DNA from 3 places in the Pseudarthrobacter sp. C1 genome. Region 3 is predicted to be linked to each of the others. Evidence: riboswitches for the same ligand, from Rfam matches in the RefSeq annotation. Region 3 holds a riboswitch; each other region holds the start of a gene.

Region 1 (6,401 bases), on a different contig from region 3:
GGATTTCGTTTCACTCGTGGGTGACGTCTCCGGCGAGCCGGACACTTTGGCGCGGCTGGTGAAAATCCAGGACCGCAAGACGCTCCTGCGGCGCAGCGCCGATGACACTGATCCCGTGGAACGCGCCGTGGTGGCCAACGCGGACCAACTGGTCATTGTGGTGGCCGCTGCCAACCCCGAGCCACGGACTGGCTTCATCGACCGCGCCCTGGTGGCCGCCTACGACGCCGGTATCGAGCCGATCCTGCTGGTCACCAAGGCGGACATCAAGGATCCTGCGGAGCTGCTGGCCAACTACACCCACCTGGACTTCCCCGTGATCATCAGCCGGACGGCGGATGCGCAGGCCTCGGGCGTGGATGCCCGCTCCGACGACGGGCTCTCCGCCCGCCTGGACAGGGCCGCCGTCGCGGAGCTCCGGACCCACCTCGGCGGGAAAGTGACCGTGATGCTGGGGCATTCCGGCGTGGGCAAGTCAACCATGGTGAATGCGCTGACCGGGGCCGAACGGGCCACCGGAGGGGTGAACGCGGTGACCGGCCGGGGCAGGCACACGTCGTCGTCCGCCCTCGCCCTGCGCCTCGCTGACGCGCCGTCCGGCAGCTGGATCATCGACACCCCCGGCATCCGCTCCTTCGGCCTGGCCCACGTGGACCCGGACCGGATCCTGCGCTCCTTCCCGGACCTCTCCCCCGGCACGGATGACTGCGAGCGCGGCTGCAAGCACACAGCCACCGCCGTGGACTGTGGGCTGGACGCGTGGGTAGCGGGAGGCCATGCCGGACCCACCGGTTCAGCAAGGCTGGCCTCCCTGCGGCGGCTCCTGGGGACGGACCCCCGAATGGAAGCCCAGGAGGCCAAGGAGCTGGGCAGCGTCAACTGACGGGGCCCGGTTCCCGGCAGAACGGCGCGCAGACGGTAGTTTGGAACCATGATCCAACCCGCTTCGAGCTACAACGATGACCTGCGCCTGGCCCACGTCCTGGCCGACTCAGTGGACGACCAGACAATGAGCCGCTTCAAGGCGCTGGACCTCCACATCGAGACCAAGCCGGACCTGACGCCCGTCACCGATGCCGACAAGGCGGCCGAGGAGGCCATCCGCGGCCAGCTCTCCCGTTCCCGTCCGCGCGATGCCGTACTCGGCGAGGAGTTTGGCAGCACCGGCCATGGTGCGCGGCGGTGGATCATCGATCCCATCGACGGCACCAAGAATTTCGTCCGCGGCGTTCCGGTGTGGGCCACGCTGATCGCCCTCGTGGACGAAGGCGAGCCGGTGGTGGGCGTGGTGAGCGCCCCTGCACTGGGCAAGCGCTGGTGGGCGGCCAAGGGCATGGGCGCCTATATGGGACGTTCCCTGGCAGCCGCAACCCGCCTCCGCGTGTCCAACGTGTCCAAACTGTCCGACGCTTCCCTGTCTTATTCGAGCCTTGGCGGCTGGAAGGAGCGCGGTAACCTCAACGAATTCCTGGGCCTCACGGAGGACGTGTGGCGTACCAGGGCATTCGGGGACTTCTGGTCGTACTGCATGGTGGCGGAAGGCTCGGTGGATATCGCCTGCGAGCCCGAGCTCAACCTCTACGACATGGCCGCCCTGGTGCCCATCGTGGTTGAAGCGGGCGGCCGGTTCACATCGCTGGAAGGTGAGGACGGCCCGTTCGGCGGCAACGCACTGGCCACGAATTCCATCCTTCACTCGGAGGTGCTGCGCCGGTTGAACCCGGACCTGGACGACCTCCTCTGACCCTCCTCTTCCGAACAATCAACGGCGGGCACCTCCGAAAGGAGGCGCCCGCCGTCGTTATCTTCGGCAAAAGCGGACCTTTTCAACTGCGCGTAACAAAGGCCTTAACATTCCGGCCGGCTTTTAGCCTGCGCGGGCTATGTCCTACGCTCTTAACCAGGTCACGAGTGCCAGCGCTAAACCCCGGTTTGCTGGCCGGCAACCCTCCATTCGCGGTGGGGTGCCCCGGGTGACGACCAGGCCGGTCCGGAACGGATGCGGCAAGCGCGGATTCCCCCAGCGGAGTCCTGTTCCAAAGTGAGGTCTCTGTGACAACAGCCACCGTCTCCCCCAACGCCGCAATCCAGCCTGACGCCGCAGCACAGCCCGGACAGGACGCCCTCTTCGACCAGCGCCACGCCGCAGCCGGCCGTCCCCTGGCGGCAGTCACGGGCGCCGAAATCCAGGCTCCCCTGATCCATGGCGGGCACGTCCGGTACGCGAACCTGGACTACGGCGCGTCCGCGCCGGCGCTCTCCGTGGTGTCCGCCTACCTCAATGAAATCCTGCCGTTCTACGCGAGCGTGCACCGCGGAGCCGGCTACGCCTCCCAGATCAGCACCTCGGTCTACGAGAATGCCAGGGCCATCGTCCGGGAGTTCGTGGGCGGCCGCCCGGACGATTCCGTGATCTTCACCCGGAACACCACCGACTCCCTCAACCTGCTGGCCGGCTGCCTGCCCGTCACGAACGGCCGGGCCGACGGCGACGTCCTGTACCTCGACATTGAGCACCACGCCAACCTGCTGCCATGGCAGGGCGTGCCCCACCGCAGCATCGTGGCGGACGACACCATCGCAGGGACCATTGAGGCCGTGCGTGCCGAACTGCAGCACGGCGGGGTAAGCCTGCTCGCCGTCACCGGCGCGTCCAACGTCACGGGCGAGATCCTTCCCGTCCGCGCCCTCGCCGCACTCGCCCACGAGCACGGCGCACGGATCGTGGTGGACGCGGCCCAGCTGGCGCCGCACCGCCGCATCGACATCACCGCTGACGACGTCGACTACATCGCCTTCTCGGGGCACAAGCTTTACGCGCCTTTTGGCGCCGGTGTGCTGGTGGGCCGGCCGGACTGGCTCGACGCCGGAACACCGCACCTTGCCGGCGGCGGCGCCGTCAAGGAGGCAAGGCTCGACGGCGTCAGCTGGGCAACGGGCCCGGCCCGCCATGAGGGCGGATCACCGAACGTGCTGGGAGCGGCCACCCTGGCCCGCGCAACGCAGGTCATCGCGGGGCTGGACCAGGACCGCTGGCACGCGCACGAATCAGCCATCCGCTCCTACCTGGTGGAGGGCCTGCAGGGAATCGACGGCGTGACCGTCCACCAGATCTTTCAGGACACCAACCCGGATACGGACACCATCGGCGTGGTCAACTTCTCGGTCGAAGGCTACGACGCCGGACTGGTGGCGGCGTACCTGTCGGCAGAGCATGGCGTGGGCCTGCGTGACGGCCGCTTCTGCGCCCACCCGCTGCTCAAGCGGCTGGGGCTGCCGTCGGGTTCCCTCCGTGCCAGTTTCGGCGTGGGATCCCGGCTTGACGATGCCGAGCGGCTCCTGGCAGGAATCCGTGACCTGCGGAGCAAGGGGCTCGGCTGGGACTACGTGGTGGACGCGGGCCGCTGGGTTCCCGCCAACGACAACCGCACCTACCCGCACTGGGCTCCCAACACTCCGGGAACGGCCGGCGCCGCCCCCTGCATCGACGACTGACCTGCGGCCCGCCTGCATGCTGCCGCTCCGCCACACCGGCGCGGGTGCGGTAAATTCGGAAGGTAGCAACGAGACCCGACGAAGGAGGCCACGCGTGGCACGGGGTGGCCCCAGGCTGGATCACGGCCGGCGGCGGGAGCTGGGCCAGAGCTTCCAGGATGGCGGCAAACACTACCAGCAGGTGCGGCCCGGGTATCCCGCTGAGACAGCACAGTGGCTGGTACCTCCGGGCGCCCGGGACGCGCTCGACGTTGGTGCCGGCACGGGCAAGTTCACTGAACTGCTGCTGGGGCTGGGGCTGTCCGTCACGGCGGTGGACCCCTCAGCCGACATGCTCGGACAGCTGGCGGAACATTATCCCGGCGCCGCGGCTGTCCTGGGCACCGCGGAGGCCACCGGCCTGCCTGACTCAGCGTTCGACGTCGTCACCGTGGCGCAGGCCTGGCACTGGTGCGATGCGCTGCGGGCAAGCACGGAACTGGCCCGCGTCCTCCGCCCGGGGGGAACGCTTGGCCTGGTGTGGAACCAGCTGGACACGTCCGTCCCCTGGGTCCACCGGCTCTCGAGGATCATGCATGCCGGAGACGTCTACAAACCCGGTTTCCGGCCGCTGGTGGGGCCTGAGTTCGAGGGCTTGGAGGACCACCTGACGCACTGGCAGGACTCCGTCACCACCACCGACCTGATGGAGCTGACAAAGTCGCGCAGCTACTACCTCCGTGCGGGTGAGGCCACCCGGGCGAAGGTACTGGCGAACCTCGACTGGTACCTGCATGAGCACCTGGGACATGCGCCGGACGAAGACCTGGAGTTGCCTTACCTCACCCTGGCCTGGCGGGCGGTGAGGGCATGAGTGCCCGCCACCGCCAGCCCCGCCGGTCCCCGCATGGCGGCGGCGAGCCGGTAGGCTTGATCCCGTGAAGACCAGCGCGCCCTCCTCCTCCATCGAGGACTACGTCAAGGTCATCTACTCATTCACCGAATGGCAGGACAAGCCCATCACGTCCTCCCAGCTGGCGCAGCGCCTTGGCGTGGCCAATTCCTCCGTATCGGAAATGGTCCGCAAGCTGAAGGACCAGGGCCTGGTGGACCACAAACCGTACAGCGCCATCAGGCTCACGGACGCCGGTCTCCGGCTTGCCCTTTCCATGGTGCGGCGCCACCGGCTGATCGAGACGTACCTCGTCCAGCAGCTGGGGTACAGCTGGGACGAGGTGCACGACGAAGCCGAACTGCTGGAGCATGCCGTCTCGGACACCTTCATAGAACGGATGGCAGCCAAGCTGGGCAACCCGCAGCGGGATCCGCACGGCGATCCGATCCCCACCGCCGATGGCAAAGTGTTCATGCCCCGCGCGCACCTCATGGGTGAACTTGATGAGGGCCATACCGGCCGGATTACCCGGATCAGCGACGACAACCCGGAACTGCTCCGCTACCTGGCGGCCGAGGAGATAGACCTCGACGCCGAAGTTGAGGTGGTGGGCCGCCGGCCCTTCGGCGGCGCCCTGGTGGTGCGGATCAGCAATTCGGGCCGCGAACGGAACTACGACCTCGCTGACGAGGTTACGTCGGCGCTGTGGGTGCACAGCGACCACCCCCACCCCGGCTGCCTCCTCGGGGACGCTGACTTGCCCAGGGTGTGAGCCGGCTGAAGACTTCCGGCGTAGGGCTGCGCGCCTGGCTTGCGGTGGCGGCCGGCGCCCTGATCGGTACCGAGCTGCGCTACGGCCTGGCTGTTGCGTTTCCTGAACTGCCCGGCGCCTTTCCCTGGACCACCCTGGGCATCAACGTGGCCGGCAGCTTTGTCCTGGCCGCCCTGACCACCATGTGGATGGCCCGGCCGCAGACTGCCTTCTGGCTGCGGGCCGGGCTGGGGCCTGGCCTGCTGGGCTCCTTCACAACATTCTCGGCCGTGGTCTTTTCCGTGGACCAACTGGCCCGGGCCGGGCAGCATGGTGTGTGGTCCGCCTACCTCGCACTGTCGCTGCTCCTTGGACTTGCGGCCGCCGGCGTGGGGTGGCGGGCCGGGAAATTGGTTGGCCGGCGCCCCGGGGTCCGCCGGTGATCGCGGCGGTCATGGTAGGAATATTCGGCGTGGCAGGCGCCCTTCTCCGCTTCGGCGTGGACAGCTGGTTTGCGCATCACAGCTCCATCCGCAGTACACGCGCCACAGGCAGCGCAGAGAGGCTGCACTGGCCCTGGGCCACGTTGCTGGTGAACGTGGCCGGCAGCTTCGTCATCGGAGCAGCGCACGGCTCCACTGCGGGGCTGGGGCTTGGCGCCGAGTGGCAGGCCGGCCTGGCCACGGGCCTGGCCGGAGGGCTGACCACCTTCAGTTCGTGGACCACCGCAACGGTGCGGCTGCTCAGCGAGGAACGATTCGGCGCTGCCGCAGTGAATCTTGCGGCCAACCTGGTCCTGGGTTTTGGCGCGGCAGCTGCCGGGATCGCCCTGGTTTCCTAGCGTTGGCTGCCTTGTCAGCTGTGGTGACGGCGCGCTGATTTGGCGGGCTCCCGTATCGTGGATGGTGATGATTAGCAGACGCGACGCGGCCATTGCCCTTGATGTACCCATGGAGATGGCACAGCGCCATGGCCTTCCGAAGTGGATGACCGAGGCCGAGCTGGGTGAAATCCTGGACAACCCGCCGCCTTGGCTGGTCCAGTCCCGCGCAAACCGCACCGGCAAACGCCCTGTGTGGGTCCATCTGGAATGCGCAGTCTGCGGTTACGAGGAAGCCGCGCGCCCCAAGAAATGGTGGCCGGACTTCACCTACGTGGTGTGCGGGCACCACGATTCCGGAGAGGTTCCCCGCACGCGTGAGGGGTACGTCCGCAGCGAGTTCGACGGCGTCGGGACACGTTTTGTGGGCATCGCCGACGTACCTGTTCCGGACTGATTTC
Region 2 (6,401 bases), on a different contig from region 3:
CATCCCGAGGGGGTCCGACATTATTAGGCCCTACGATGGCCTTCCGGAAAGTACTTTTGAAGTTTTTTGTGCCACCTATTCGAGGAAGCGATGCCCTCGCCTTCCGGGACAAGAGACGCCGGCCGCAGGTGCGGCAAGCTGTGGCGTCCTGCCAACGTCCCGTGCCATACTCAGCGCGTGGCGGCGTCGTATTCCTTCAAAGCAGGCCTGTGGCGCTATCCCGGGGAAGCCGGTTGGCATTTCCTGACCCTGCCGGCGGACGTCGCGGACGATATCCGCGCGCGCAGTTCCGGCCACAGCAAAGCTTTCGGTTCGGTCAAAGTGGCGGCGGAGATTGCCGGCCACGCGTGGCAAACCTCGCTCTTCGCGGATACCGGGACCGGCACATACCTCTTGCCCGTCAAGAAGGACATCAGGGCCAAGGCCGAGATTAGCGACGGCGACGAAGTGGCCGTCCGCCTTTCCCTGCAGAATCCTTGAGGCCATGGCCCCGGGTGCCGCGGCCGGAGCGCTAGATCTGCTTAAGTGCCTGCTCCAGGTCGCCAATCAGGTCGTCCACGTCCTCCAGCCCAACCGAAAGCCGCACCACGCCGTCGCTCAGCCCAATGGCGGCCCGGCCCTCGGGTCCCATCGCGCGGTGCGTGGTGGTGGCCGGGTGGGTGATGAGCGACTTGGCATCGCCAAGGTTGTTGGAGATGTCGATGATCCGCAGGCCGTCCAGCAGCGCAAACGCCGCGTCCTTGCCCGAGCGGCCGCCGGAGGGGGCGAGTTCCAAGGTGAGGACAGTGCCGCCGGCGCTCATCTGCTTTACGGCCAGCTCGTACTGCGGGTGCGATTTCAGGAGCGGGTACTTCACCCAGCTGACGGCAGGCTGTTCCTCCAGCCATTCCGCGAGGCGCAGGGCTGACGCCGAGGAGTGGTTGACGCGCAGCGCCATGGTCTCGAGGCCCTTGGTCAGGACCCAGGCGTTGAACGCGGACAGTGCTGGTCCGGTGTGGCGCATCAGCTGCTTCACCGGCCCGTCAATGAACTCCTTGGTACCCAGGATGGCGCCACCAAGCACCCGGCCCTGGCCGTCGATGTGCTTGGTGCCCGAGTAGACAATCACGTCGGCGCCGAACTTCCCGCACCGCTGCAGCAGGGGGGTGGCAAAAACGTTGTCGACGACGACGGTGGCCCCGGCCGCATGCGCCAGGTCGCTGACCGCAGCAATGTCCACGATCTCCTGCATGGGATTGGACGGCGATTCGAAGAAGACGGCGGTGGTGGGCTCGGAGAGCGCTTCACGCCACTGCTCCAGGTCAGGGCCGTCCACGAAGACGGTCTCCACGCCCCAGCGCGGCAGGATTTCGTTCAGGATCACAAAGCACGAGCCGAAGAGTGAGCGGGCGGCAACCACCCGGTCCCCGGCCGCCAGCAGCGCACCCAGGGCGGTGAAAACCGCGGACATGCCGGACGCCGTCGCGAAGCACGCCTCGGTCCCCTCAAGCAGGCGGAGCCGTTCCTGGAACGTGGCCACGGACGGGTTGCCGTAGCGCGAGTAGACAAAGCGTTCGTCCTCGCCCGTAAAGGCCCGCTCAGCAGCAGCGGCGGATTCGTACACGAAACCGGAGTTCAGGAAGACAGCCTCGCTGGTCTCCTGGAAGTTGGTGCGGTCCAGCCCGCCGCGGACGGCCTGGGTGTCGGGGCTCCAGCCGGCGGCGTCTTCGTTGAAGGTCACTTAGTTCTTTCCCAGGTTGGTCGGCAGGCCGCGGTTCTTCCAGCCGTTGACGGTACGTTCTCCATAACGGTCCGGTTCACCCTCAAAGCCCTCCAGGACGTTGTAGGAGGTGAAGCCGGCCTGCGTGGCGGCGATAGCGGCCGCGATGGAACGCTGGCCGGAACGGCACAGGAACACCAGTTCGGTTGACTTGTCCTCGGGCGCCTGTTGGCTAAGGTCGGTGATGAAGTCGGGGTTGGGGATTCCGCCCGGGAAGGTCCACTGGATGAACAGCGGATCGTTCTCGGTGGCCTTGGTGTCGGGAATGCCGATGTGGGCCCATTCGCCCTCCGTGCGCACATCCACCAGGATGGCGCCCTGCTCAAGTTTTTCCCAGGCCTCCTGCGGGGTCAGGTCTCCGGCGTAGCTCATGCGTGGCCCTCGCCGCCGAAGTCAAGGTCATCGCCGGAGGACTCGAGGTCGTCAACGGCATCTGCCACGGCAGCGTCCGCGGAAGCGATGGCTGCCGGCAGGACTACCGCCTGCGCCACGATCACACTGCTGCCGTTGAAGGTTGCCGCCGGGCTGCCATGGAGGACATAGCCTTCCGCCAGCGCGGCGGAGATCCGCTCGCAAAAGGCGCGGTCATCCGGCCCGCTGATGAGGCGGTACGACAGTTTCTCTTCAGGGGCAGGTGCGTCAGACACGACGATCTCCTTCTCTCACGCTTGCAGCTCGAATGGGTCGATATGCCGAGTGTTCACCTGAGGCACCCCGCCGCGAAAGGAGGGTTGCCGACCGGCCAGTCAGGGCTTGGCGCCGGTACTCATTACTCCCCAAAAACGTAACACTTGCCGCCCGCGGCCGCACCGCCGTCGTCGTCATGTTGCGTAACTGAAGTAGGCCGGGCGCCGCAGTGGAGCCCAGTGCCGTCCGGCACCTTCACCTAAAGTACGACGGCGGCTCCTCCTTGGGTGTCCGGGGGTGGGCCCGGGGGAGCGGCAGGATCAGGCTGATGCAGCAGCAGGGAGCGCGCCTAAGCGCGCTTAAGAAGGAACGGCGTGGACCCTGTGCCCCAGGCACGTGGTCCACGCCGTACTCGTTGTGCCGTTGCTTAGACGAGGCCCGGGTAGCTTGCCAGGATGTAGTCGGCAGCGGCGGGGCCTTTCATGCGCAGCCCCTTGCGGCCGTGCCTGATGCGGCAATTCATGGCTATCCAGAAATTGGACTCCAGGCCGGGCTTCTGCTGGTTGATGAAGCACCAGCTGGTGTACAGGCCGTAAAGGCGGTCACGGTCGAGGGTGGCGTCCGAGGCCTGGTCAATGTAGGTGGCTTCTTTTAGAAAGAGATCGAACTGCGAATGCGCCATGACGGCTTCCCTTCGCTAAGTGCGGTGGTGCCGCCGTTCGGCTACAGCAGCGAACCTCAATGCCGTGCACGGGGCATGGAGTGTTGATGAAGCCCGCGGAAATCAAGAACTAGTTGAAACCGGGGGCTACTAGTTGAAACCAGGGGCTACAGGGCGGTGTCACTGCCGCATCTACAATGTAGACTTTACTCGTAGACAACGGATTCGGCAAGCGAATGGATTACCTATTCGGGTAAAGGGCTTGCCGCCTTCAAGGACGGAAATCATGGCTTCCCCGAAAGTCCAGTCCCCCACCGGGCCGGCCCAAAAGCAAAAGCTGAGCAGGGAGCTGGTGCTGACCAAGGCGCTCGAAGTTGTTGACGCGGAAGGCTTGGAGGCGCTGACCATGCGCCGCCTTGGCCAGGAACTGGGCCGGGACCCGATGAGCCTCTACCGCTATGCGGAGAACCGCGCCGCGCTGCTGGACGGCGTCACCGAACTGGTGCTTAACGAACTCACCATCCACCCCGACGATCCCGATTGGAAAGCCCAGCTGCGCCGCATCGCACACGACCTTCGGAGCCTTGCGCTCCAGCACCCCAATGTGGTGCCGCTGCTTGTGACCAGGCCGCTCTCCACCCCGCTGGGGCTGCGGCCGCTGGGCACGCTGCGTCCCCTCGAGCAGATCCTGTCCCTGCTGATTGGGGCAGGGTTCAGCCCGTCGGACGCCCTCCACGTCTACCGCGCCTACTACGGCTTCCTCTACGGCCACATCCTGAACGAGCTGCAGGAATTCGTTGTGGACCCGGAGGAAAACGAAGTGCTGCTGCGGCTGGGACTGCACCGGTTGCCTGCCAAGGAGTTCCCGCGGCTGCGTGCACTGGCCCCCGCCCTGGCGGACTACGAAGGATCCGCGGAACTTGACCAGGGGCTAAGCATCCTGCTCTCCGGCCTTGAAGCCCAACTGTCCCTTCAGGACGCAGAGCCAACCGGCTAGCCTGGCCGGACAGGCATTCCGGCGGGGTTATTCGAAAGAGGCCCGCCGCTTGTCCTGCTGCCGCGTGGCCCAGACGTCCGGCCGGTTCACCTTGAAACGGCGGCCGGTCAAAGCACGGGCTGTCAGCCGGATGTAGTTTGCCTTTTCTCCCGGCTGCCATGGCTCCAGCCCCAGGCTGTCCACGGCGTCCTTGTCCGCCTGGTCCTCGATGATCGCCGTATCGCCGCGCAGCACCACGCTCCAGGCCTCTTCGGTATGGGGATCGTAGCCGTCGATCTCCAGGGCGGCAGGCCTCTCTGTCAGGGCACTCCACAGCTTGGTGACGCCGGCGGTACGGAACGCGATGCTGCGGCGGTGCACCACGTAGTTGATTGGAAAGATCTCGGGGTGGCCGTCAACCACCAGTGCAAGGCGGCCGACAGTGTCATTGGCCAGGAGTTCCCAGCATTCGTCAAAGGTCAGGTTGTCATTCGGCTGCGTCTGCGAGTCCATGAACCAAACCTTACGGCCACTGCCCCCGCCGAACCTAGAGTGCAAAGGCCGGAATCACAGGACCGTTTACTGGATGCCCGCGAACAACTCGTTCAGTTCGGCGGTCAGCTCCTTCTGGACGGAGGGCGTGCCGATTTCCTTGCCGTCGATCCGGTTGACCGGCGCCAGCAAACGGACGCTGGAGATCAGCCACACCGCGTCGGCATCCAGCAGGTCCTGCGGCTCAAGCGGGCCGTAGCCCAGTTCCCAGCCCGCAGCCTTCGCCGCGGTGAACAGCGCGCCCTGCGACGTGCCCGGCAGGATGCCGCTGTCCAGCTGGGGCGTGATGAGGCGCTTGACGGAAGTGCCGTCGTCGGACGTTCCTGCGTGGGCCAGCAGCACGGTGGAGGTGGGCCCCTCCAGTACCCGGCCGTCGGAGGAGATGAAGATGACGTCGTCCGCGCCCTGTTTATGGGCATGGCGCAAAGCGGCCATGTTGACGGCGTAGGACAGCGTCTTCGCACCGAGCAGCAGCCAAGGGGCGCGCTCGGCGGCGTCGCTGTCGTAGCCCCGGTCAAGGAGGATGACGTCGATTCCCGTCTCCCGCTGGCGGCGCGCCAACGCCCCCGTGGGGGACACCTGGACCCAGGCGGTGGGCGCGGCGGCGCCCTCCACACCGCGGGTCACCACCAGTTTGACCACGAGTTCGTCCTCGGCGGCGGAGGCAGGCGGATACTCGGACCGGTACTCGCTCAGTGCAGTCCCGATGGCCCTGCGCCACTCGTCCTCCGGCGGGATAACCAGGTCAAGGGCGTCCGCGGAGCGGGCCAGGCGGTTCAGGTGGGCCTGGACCTTCCGCACGTTGCCGCCTACAGCCAGCATGGTTTCGAAGATCCCGTCCCCGCGGGTGGCGCCCTGGTCCGTGACCAGGAGCTGGGGCTTGGAGGCATCGGCGAGCCGGCCGTCCGGGAACGCGGGGTCGAGGAAAACGAGAACCACGGAAGCTGGAGAGGTCATGGCTCCAGCTTAGTGCGGCGCGGCACGGATAAGCTGGGCAGAGTGCCCTGGCTGGAAACGGTCCGCCGGGAGCCCATCCTCCGGGGGTTTATTTCGTGTTGTGGCCATTCTCGCTTGCCGGCACCGCGCCAATGTGGGTGGTGGTGCTGCTGGGCGTCGCCGACCTCCTGATCAGGGTGCTGGCTGTGGGCATCATTCCGGGCAACAGGCGTCCCACCACGGCGATGGCGTGGCTGCTGGGCATTTTCTTTGTGCCGTTCGTGGGCATCCTGCTGTTCCTGCTCTTCGGCAACTTCAAGCTGTCCAGCCGCCGGCGGGCGCAGCAGCAGCGGGTCAACGAACGCGTGCGGGCCGGGATCTCCTCGCTTTCCGACGTCGAAAGCGACTACCCCGGACCGGAATGGGTGAAGTCCGCCGCGGAACTGAACCGCCGGCTCGGGTCCCTGCCCATGGTGGACGGCAACTCCGTTGAGCTGATTCCCGGCTATCCGGACTCGATCCTGCAGATGACGGAGGCCGTGCGCAAGGCGAAAAAGTTTATCAACGCCGAGTTCTACATCATGAGCACGGACCACATCACCGACGACCTCCTCACCGCGCTGGAGGAGGCAGCCGAGCGCGGCGTCGAAGTCCGCGTGCTGTTCGACCACATCGGGACCCTGCGGGTCCAGGGCTACCGGAAGCTCCTGAAGCGGCTCCGCGCGGGCAAGATCCAGTGGAAGCGCATGCTTCCGCTCCTGCCCATCCACGGCCAGTGGCGCAGGCCTGACCTGCGGAACCACCGCAAAATCATGGTGATCGACGGCGAGGTTGCCTTCACCGGCTCGCAGAACCTGATCGAGCCCTCCTACAACAACCCCCGGCACCGC
Region 3 (6,401 bases):
CTGAGTTCAGGACAGGCAGCAGGGACTTTCGCTGTCCTCAATATCGCCGAGGCGGGGGACCATATCGTTGCCAGCCCCAGCCTGTACGGCGGGACTTACAACCTGTTCGCACACACCCTGAAGAAGTTCGGCATTTCCGTGACCTTCGTGGCGGACCCGGACAACCTGGACCAGTGGCGCGACGCGGTCCAGCCAAACACCAAGCTCTTCTTCGCCGAAGTGGTGTCCAACCCCCGCCAGGACGTCCTGGACATCGAGGGCGTGTCAGGCATCGCCCATGATGCCGGCGTGCCCCTGATCGTGGACAACACCCTGTCCACCCCGTACCTGATCCGGCCGCTGGAATGGGGAGCGGACATCGTTGTCCATTCCGCAACCAAGTACCTGGGCGGCCACGGATCCGCGATTGCCGGGGTGATCGTGGACTCCGGCAAGTTCGACTTCGGCAAGGACCCTGCGAGGTTCCCGGGCTTCAACACCCCGGACCCCACGTACAACGGGCTGGTGTACGCCCGGGACCTCGGCAAGGACGGTGCCCTGGGCGCCAACCTGTCCTATATCCTCAAGGCCCGCGTCCAGCTGCTCCGGGACCTGGGCTCCGCAGTCTCCCCGTTCAACGCGTTCCTGATCGCCCAGGGCCTGGAAACGCTGAGCCTGCGGGTGGAACGGCATGTTGCCAACGCCACGGAAGTGGCGCGCTGGCTGGAAGGAAGGGACGACGTCGAATCCGTCGCCTACGCGGGGCTGCCCTCCAGTCCGTGGTACGAGCGGGGCCGCAAGTACGGGCCCAAGGGCACGGGCGCGATTGTCTCCTTCAACCTGGCTGGCGGGGCCGAGGCCGGCAAGCGCTTCGTTGACGCGCTGGAGCTGCACTCCCACGTGGCAAACATCGGCGACGTCCGCTCCCTTGTCATCCACCCGGCGTCGACCACCCACAGCCAGCTTTCCCCGGAGCAGCAGGCCGTCGCCGGCGTGACCCCCGGCCTGGTCCGGTTGTCGGTGGGAATCGAACACATCGATGACATCCTGGCGGACCTCGAAGCGGGCTTTCGGGCAGCAAAGGACGCGACCGGGGCCTAGCCGGACGCACAAAGAACCCGAGACGGCGGCACGCCGGGGAAGTCACAACCAGTCACACTCTTGGCAGCAGGCGGGGCCTGTTTCGTACACTCGTACCAGGTCATGAGTGCCAGTGACAGCCCCGGCTTGCTGGCCGGCAACCCTCCTTCCGCGGTGGGGTGCCCCGGGTGAAGACCTGGCCTGCCGGTCATTCGACGGCGGGCAAGCGCGTAGAAGAGGTCTTGCCATGACGGTTACCGTCACCCGAACCACCGTCCCCGAGCACGGAATTGTCCGCTATGCCTCCATTGGGGGGCTGGAACTTGAAGCCGGGGGATACCTCCCGGACGTCACGCTGGCCTACGAAACCTGGGGCACGCTCAACGCCGATGCCAGCAATGCCATCCTGATCGAGCACGCCCTGACCGGCAGCACCCACGTGACCCGCGGCGACACGGACGAAGAAGGCTGGTGGGAACAGCTGGCCGGTCCCGGCGCTCCCGTGGACACGGACAAGTTCTTCGTGGTGTCCGTCAATATCGTGGGCGGCTGCTACGGCTCCACGGGGCCGTCGTCGGCCGCCCCGGATGGAACCCCCTGGGGCTCCCGCTTCCCCCTGGTTACCCTGCGGGACAGTACGGTGGCGGAGGCCCGGCTGGCTGACCAGCTGGGCATCAACAGCTGGTTCGCGGTCCTGGGCGGATCCATGGGCGGCGCCCGCGCCCTTGAGTGGGCCGTGACCTACCCCGAGAGGGTGCAGCGCTGCGCCGTCATCTCGGTGGGCGCCGCGAGCACGGCAGAACAGATCGCCTTCGCGCAGGCCCAGACCCTGGCCATCCGGCAGGACCCCCACTTCAACGGCGGCGACTACTACGGCGGGCCCTGCCCCGAAGCCGGGCTGGCACTTGCCCGGCGCATCGCCCACATCACCTACCGGTCCGCCGCTGAACTGGAGGGCCGCTTCGGCCGGGAACCCCAGGCGCCGGAGTCGCCCCTGAAGGGTGAGGCGCTGGCCGCCCGCGGCCGTTACCAGGTGGAAAGCTACCTGGATCACCAGGGCAGCAAGCTCGTGAAGCGCTTCGACGCAAACAGCTATATCGCCCTCACCGAGGCGCTGATGAGCCATGACATCTGCCGGGACCGGGGGACCCTGACCGAGACCCTGGCGAGATCCACCGCCAGGTTCTTCGTGGCCGCCGTGGATTCGGACCGGCTGTATTTCCCGTCCCAGTCCCGCGAACTTGCCGCGGCCCTGCCGGGAGAAGTGGACGTGCATGTCATTGAGGCGCCGATCGGCCATGACGGCTTCCTGACGGAAATAGGCCAGCTGGGCCATCAGCTTCGGGTGCACCTCTCGGCCTAAGGCCGCCCTCGCAGGCACACTTTTGTGCATTTATGCAGATAGCCTCTGCATGATTCGCCGTTGAGCTTGGCGTTCAGGCGGACCATACTCGTTGGGACCCGGCGGTTCGTGGCCAAAATCACACGTCTCCGCCACAGACTGTCCCAGTGGTGTCGAAGAAGACGCCGAAGGAGTTCATCAATGAGTACGGAAAAGTCCGCCGCGCGGCGGCCCGAGGAAACCGACGTCAAGGCCACAGGCCTGAAGAAAGTCGTCACGGCCTCCATGGCCGGCACCGTGGTTGAGTGGTACGAGTTCTTTCTCTACGCCTCCGCCGCCACGCTGGTGTTCGGCAAGATGTTCTTCCCGAACTCCGGAACCGAGCTGGACGGCATCATCGCAGCCTTCGTCACCTACGCCGTCGGCTTCGTTGCCCGACCCATCGGCGGCATCGTCTTCGGCCACTTCGGCGACAAATTCGGCCGCAAGCAGTTGCTGCAGCTGAGCATCATCCTGGTGGGTGTTGCCACCTTCCTCATGGGCTGCCTGCCGACCTTTGCGCAGATCGGCTACTGGGCACCGGCGCTGCTGGTGTTCCTGCGCTTCGTCCAGGGCTTCGCGGTGGGCGGCGAATGGGGCGGCGCCGTGCTCCTCGTCGCCGAGCACAGCCCGAACAAGTCCCGCGGTTTCTGGTCAAGCTGGCCGCAGTCCGCTGTCCCCATGGGCAACCTGCTCGCCACCGCCGTGCTGTTCACCCTGTCCTCCACCCTCTCCCAGGAAGCCTTCCTCGGCTGGGGCTGGCGCGTAGCCTTCTGGCTCTCCGCAGTGATCGTGATCATCGGCTACTACATCCGCACCAAGGTCCAGGACGCTCCGATCTTCCTCGAGGCCCGCAAGGAAGTCACGGTCGAGAACAAGGGCTACGGTGTTGCCGAAGTCTTCCGTCGGTACCCGCGCGGCGTCTTCACCGCCATGGGCCTGCGCTTCGCGGAGAACATCCTCTACTACCTTGTGGTCACGTTCTCCATCACCTACCTGAAGGTGGTTGTGCAGACGGACACCTCCCGTATCCTGCTCCTCCTCCTGGTGGCGCACTTCATCCACTTCTGCTCAGTCCCGCTGGTGGGCAAGATGTCCGATGCCCTGGGACGCCGCCCGGTGTACATGGCCGGTGCAATCCTCGCCGGAACCTGGGGCTTCTTCGCGTTCCCCATGATGGACACCGGCAATGACATGGTTATCCTGGCGGCCATCACCATCGGCCTGCTGTTCCACGCCCTCATGTACGCCGGGCAGCCGTCCATCATGGCGGAGATGTTCCCCACCCGGATGCGGTATTCGGGCGTTTCCCTGGGCTACCAGGTGACCTCCATCGTGGCCGGCTCGCTCGCGCCGATCATCGCCAGCTCGCTGCTGGGCAGCTTCGGTTCGTCCGTTCCGGTGGCTTTCTACCTCCTGGGCGCCTGTGTGGTGACCGCTATTTCGGTGTACTTCCTCAAGGAAACCCGCGGCATCTCGCTTCATGATGTCGACGCCGCCGACGCCCAGGGCACCGCCGATCTTCTGGCCGCCGCCAAGAAGTAGGCACGGCCAAACGACAAACAGAGCAACCCGACTGCCCGGACCTGCGGCCACGCAGGCCCGGGCAGCTGCCTGTCCACCAACATAAAGTCAGGAACACCATGCGAGCAGCAGTCCTCTATTCCACAGTTCCTCCTGGCACCAGCTATGCCGAAGCGCAGCCCCTGGTGGTGCAGGACCTCGACCGGCCCGAACCCCGGGCCGGTGAATTGGGCGTCACCATCACCTACTCAAGCCTGTGCCACTCGGACCTGTCCGTGGTGGACGGATCCCGCGTCAGGCCGCTTCCCATGGCGTTGGGGCATGAGGCGGTGGGACGGGTTGCCACGGTTGGTGAGGGCGTCACGGACGTTTCCCCCGGCGACCATGTGGTCCTCGTCTTCGTCCCCAGCTGCGGTGCCTGCCGTGCCTGCCGGGCGGGGCGGCCCGCGCTCTGCCACCGGGCCGCCGAGGTCAACGGCTCCGGTGACCTTTTGCACGGCGAGGCGCTGCTGCGCACGCCCGCGGGGGAGCGGATCAACCACCACCTGGGGGTTTCGGCTTTCGCCGATTACGCCGTGGTGGCGCGGGAGTCAGTGGTGGTCATCGCCGACGACGTCCCGGACACCGTGGCGGCGATGTTCGGTTGCGCCGTGCTCACCGGGATGGGAGCTGTCCTGAACACCGCGGCCGTCCAGCCGGGCCAGGCCGTGGCTGTTTTTGGCCTCGGAGCCGTGGGACTTTCGGCCGTCATGGCCGCGTCGCTCGCCGGAGCGTCCGCCGTGATCGCCATCGATCCCAACGTGGGCAAGCACGGGCTCGCCCTGAAATGCGGCGCAACCGCCGTGGGGACCCCCGACGACGCCCCCCGGCTGATTGCCGAAGCCACCGGTGACGGCGTGGACACCGCCGTCGAAGCCGTGGGATCAGCGCGGGTCATCGCATCGTGCCTGGAGCACGTGACGCGCGGCGGCGCCGTGGTCTCCGTAGGGCTGCCGCACCCCACCGCAGAATTGACGGTACCCGCGCTCCAGTTCGCGGGGGCGGGCAAGCGGCTGCTCGGTTCCTACATGGGCGACGCCGTGCCCGGCCGGGACATTCCCCTGTACCTCGAGTATTGGCGCGAGGGCAGGCTCCCCGTTGAGCTGCTGCACACCGACACAAGGCCACTGGCGGAGATCAACGAAGGCCTCGATGCGCTCGCCGCCGGGCAGGTGGTCAGGCGGCTTTTCCAGGCGTGAAGCCGGCCTGGCTGCCTTCAGGCCAGGCTGCCAACAGCCTAGGCTGCCAGCAGGTCCTGGCGTTCCGCCACCTCATGCTGAAGTGCACCGATCACGGCCTGCACCCGGGCGGACCGCAGCGATTCCGGCCGGGCCACCGCCCAGATGGGGACCTGGCGCTGGAACGCTTCGGGGAGCACCGGAACGAACTCCGGGTTGTGCGCCACCATGAAGTTCGGAAGCAGCCCGATGCCTGCGCCGCGGCGCACCGCCTCAACCTGGGCAAAGATACTCGTTGCCTGGAAGCTGGACTTCGGCATCGGCAGCTGCGAGGACCGGTGGCCCAGTTCGGCAACCTGGAGGGCCGACTCGACGTAGGAGACGAAGCCGTGCTGCCCCACGCCGTCGGGCGTCTCCGGCAGGCCGCGCGCGGCCGCGTAGGCGGGGCTGGCGTAGAGCCTGAGGAAGTAGTTGGTCAGGAAGATGGCCTGGGCGTTGCTTACGTCGGTGCGGCCCACCACCACCTCCAGGTCCACACCGGAGCGGTTCTGGCTGACCTTGCGCGTGGCGCTCAGCATCTCCACATCCAGCATCGGGTGCCGCTGCTGGAGCCGGACCAGCGCTGGCGTGACGAATTCGGCGCCGAAACCGTCGGAGGTGCTGATGCGCACCATGCCGGACAGGGCATCCCGGTCCTGGCCCGTGACGGCGGCCAGCGACCCCAGTGTTTCCTCAATGGCTTCCGCCGCGGCGACGGCCGAAGCCCCGAGTTCCGTCAGCTCCCAGCCGTGCGGGCTGCGCTCCAGGGTCCGGCCGCCCAACTGCTTGTCCAGGGCGAGGATCCGGCGCGAGATGGTGGTGTGCGTGGTGCCCAGCGTTTCAGCGACGGCGTTGAAACGCCCCAGCCGGGCTACGGTCAAGAGAATCAGCAGGTCGTCCGGACTTGGAAGCCGCGCCACCGCGTGCCTTTCGTTCGTGTGCATCAGTGCACATACCATCTGTGATTTTTCCCCTTGATTGCACTGTAGCAGGGTGTGATGGTGGACACGGACCTCCCGGCCGCCTTCGGCCGGATGCACAGCAAAGGAGCTTATGCCATGGCAGTTGTCGGTTGGATCGGGTTGGGAAACATGGGCGGTTCCATGTCCGGAAACCTCGCAAAGGCGGGGCACGACGTTCGGGGGTTTGACCTCAACCCTGCGGCGCTTGCCGCAGCCGAG

Evidence for each region. A riboswitch is a leader RNA that binds a small molecule or an ion and turns the genes downstream of it on or off. The one in region 3 is predicted to bind S-adenosylmethionine.
Region 1: another riboswitch for S-adenosylmethionine. It lies ahead of U7114_RS03585 (aminotransferase class V-fold PLP-dependent enzyme); the one in region 3 lies ahead of metX (homoserine O-acetyltransferase MetX).
Region 2: another riboswitch for S-adenosylmethionine. It lies ahead of U7114_RS12670 (DUF1737 domain-containing protein); the one in region 3 lies ahead of metX (homoserine O-acetyltransferase MetX).

Annotation. Positions count from the first base shown of each region.
Region 1 covers NZ_JAYESK010000002.1:194,562-200,962, forward strand. Annotated here, with positions in the region: gene U7114_RS03575 (ribosome small subunit-dependent GTPase A) at 1-883, shown strand, start outside; gene hisN (histidinol-phosphatase) at 932-1,744, shown strand; SAM riboswitch class IV at 1,904-2,017, shown strand; gene U7114_RS03585 (aminotransferase class V-fold PLP-dependent enzyme) at 2,053-3,495, shown strand; gene U7114_RS03590 (class I SAM-dependent methyltransferase) at 3,590-4,348, shown strand; gene U7114_RS03595 (metal-dependent transcriptional regulator) at 4,413-5,141, shown strand; gene U7114_RS03600 (CrcB family protein) at 5,138-5,563, shown strand; gene U7114_RS03605 (CrcB family protein) at 5,560-5,961, shown strand; gene U7114_RS03610 (hypothetical protein) at 6,029-6,397, shown strand.
Region 2 covers NZ_JAYESK010000006.1:232,845-239,245, reverse strand. Annotated here, with positions in the region: gene U7114_RS12685 (DUF1905 domain-containing protein) at 178-480, shown strand; gene U7114_RS12680 (O-succinylhomoserine sulfhydrylase) at 512-1,720, opposite strand; gene U7114_RS12675 (rhodanese-like domain-containing protein) at 1,721-2,131, opposite strand; gene U7114_RS12670 (DUF1737 domain-containing protein) at 2,128-2,406, opposite strand; SAM riboswitch class IV at 2,419-2,533, opposite strand; gene U7114_RS12665 (hypothetical protein) at 2,814-3,068, opposite strand; gene U7114_RS12660 (TetR/AcrR family transcriptional regulator C-terminal domain-containing protein) at 3,334-4,044, shown strand; gene U7114_RS12655 (pyridoxamine 5'-phosphate oxidase family protein) at 4,072-4,536, opposite strand; gene U7114_RS12650 (aminodeoxychorismate lyase) at 4,603-5,532, opposite strand; gene cls (cardiolipin synthase) at 5,664-6,401, shown strand, end outside.
Region 3 covers NZ_JAYESK010000007.1:164,953-171,353, reverse strand. Annotated here, with positions in the region: gene U7114_RS13680 (bifunctional o-acetylhomoserine/o-acetylserine sulfhydrylase) at 1-1,080, shown strand, start outside; SAM riboswitch class IV at 1,179-1,294, shown strand; gene metX (homoserine O-acetyltransferase MetX) at 1,307-2,422, shown strand; gene U7114_RS13670 (MFS transporter) at 2,603-3,985, shown strand; gene U7114_RS13665 (zinc-dependent alcohol dehydrogenase family protein) at 4,084-5,202, shown strand; gene U7114_RS13660 (LysR family transcriptional regulator) at 5,241-6,164, opposite strand; gene mmsB (3-hydroxyisobutyrate dehydrogenase) at 6,279-6,401, shown strand, end outside.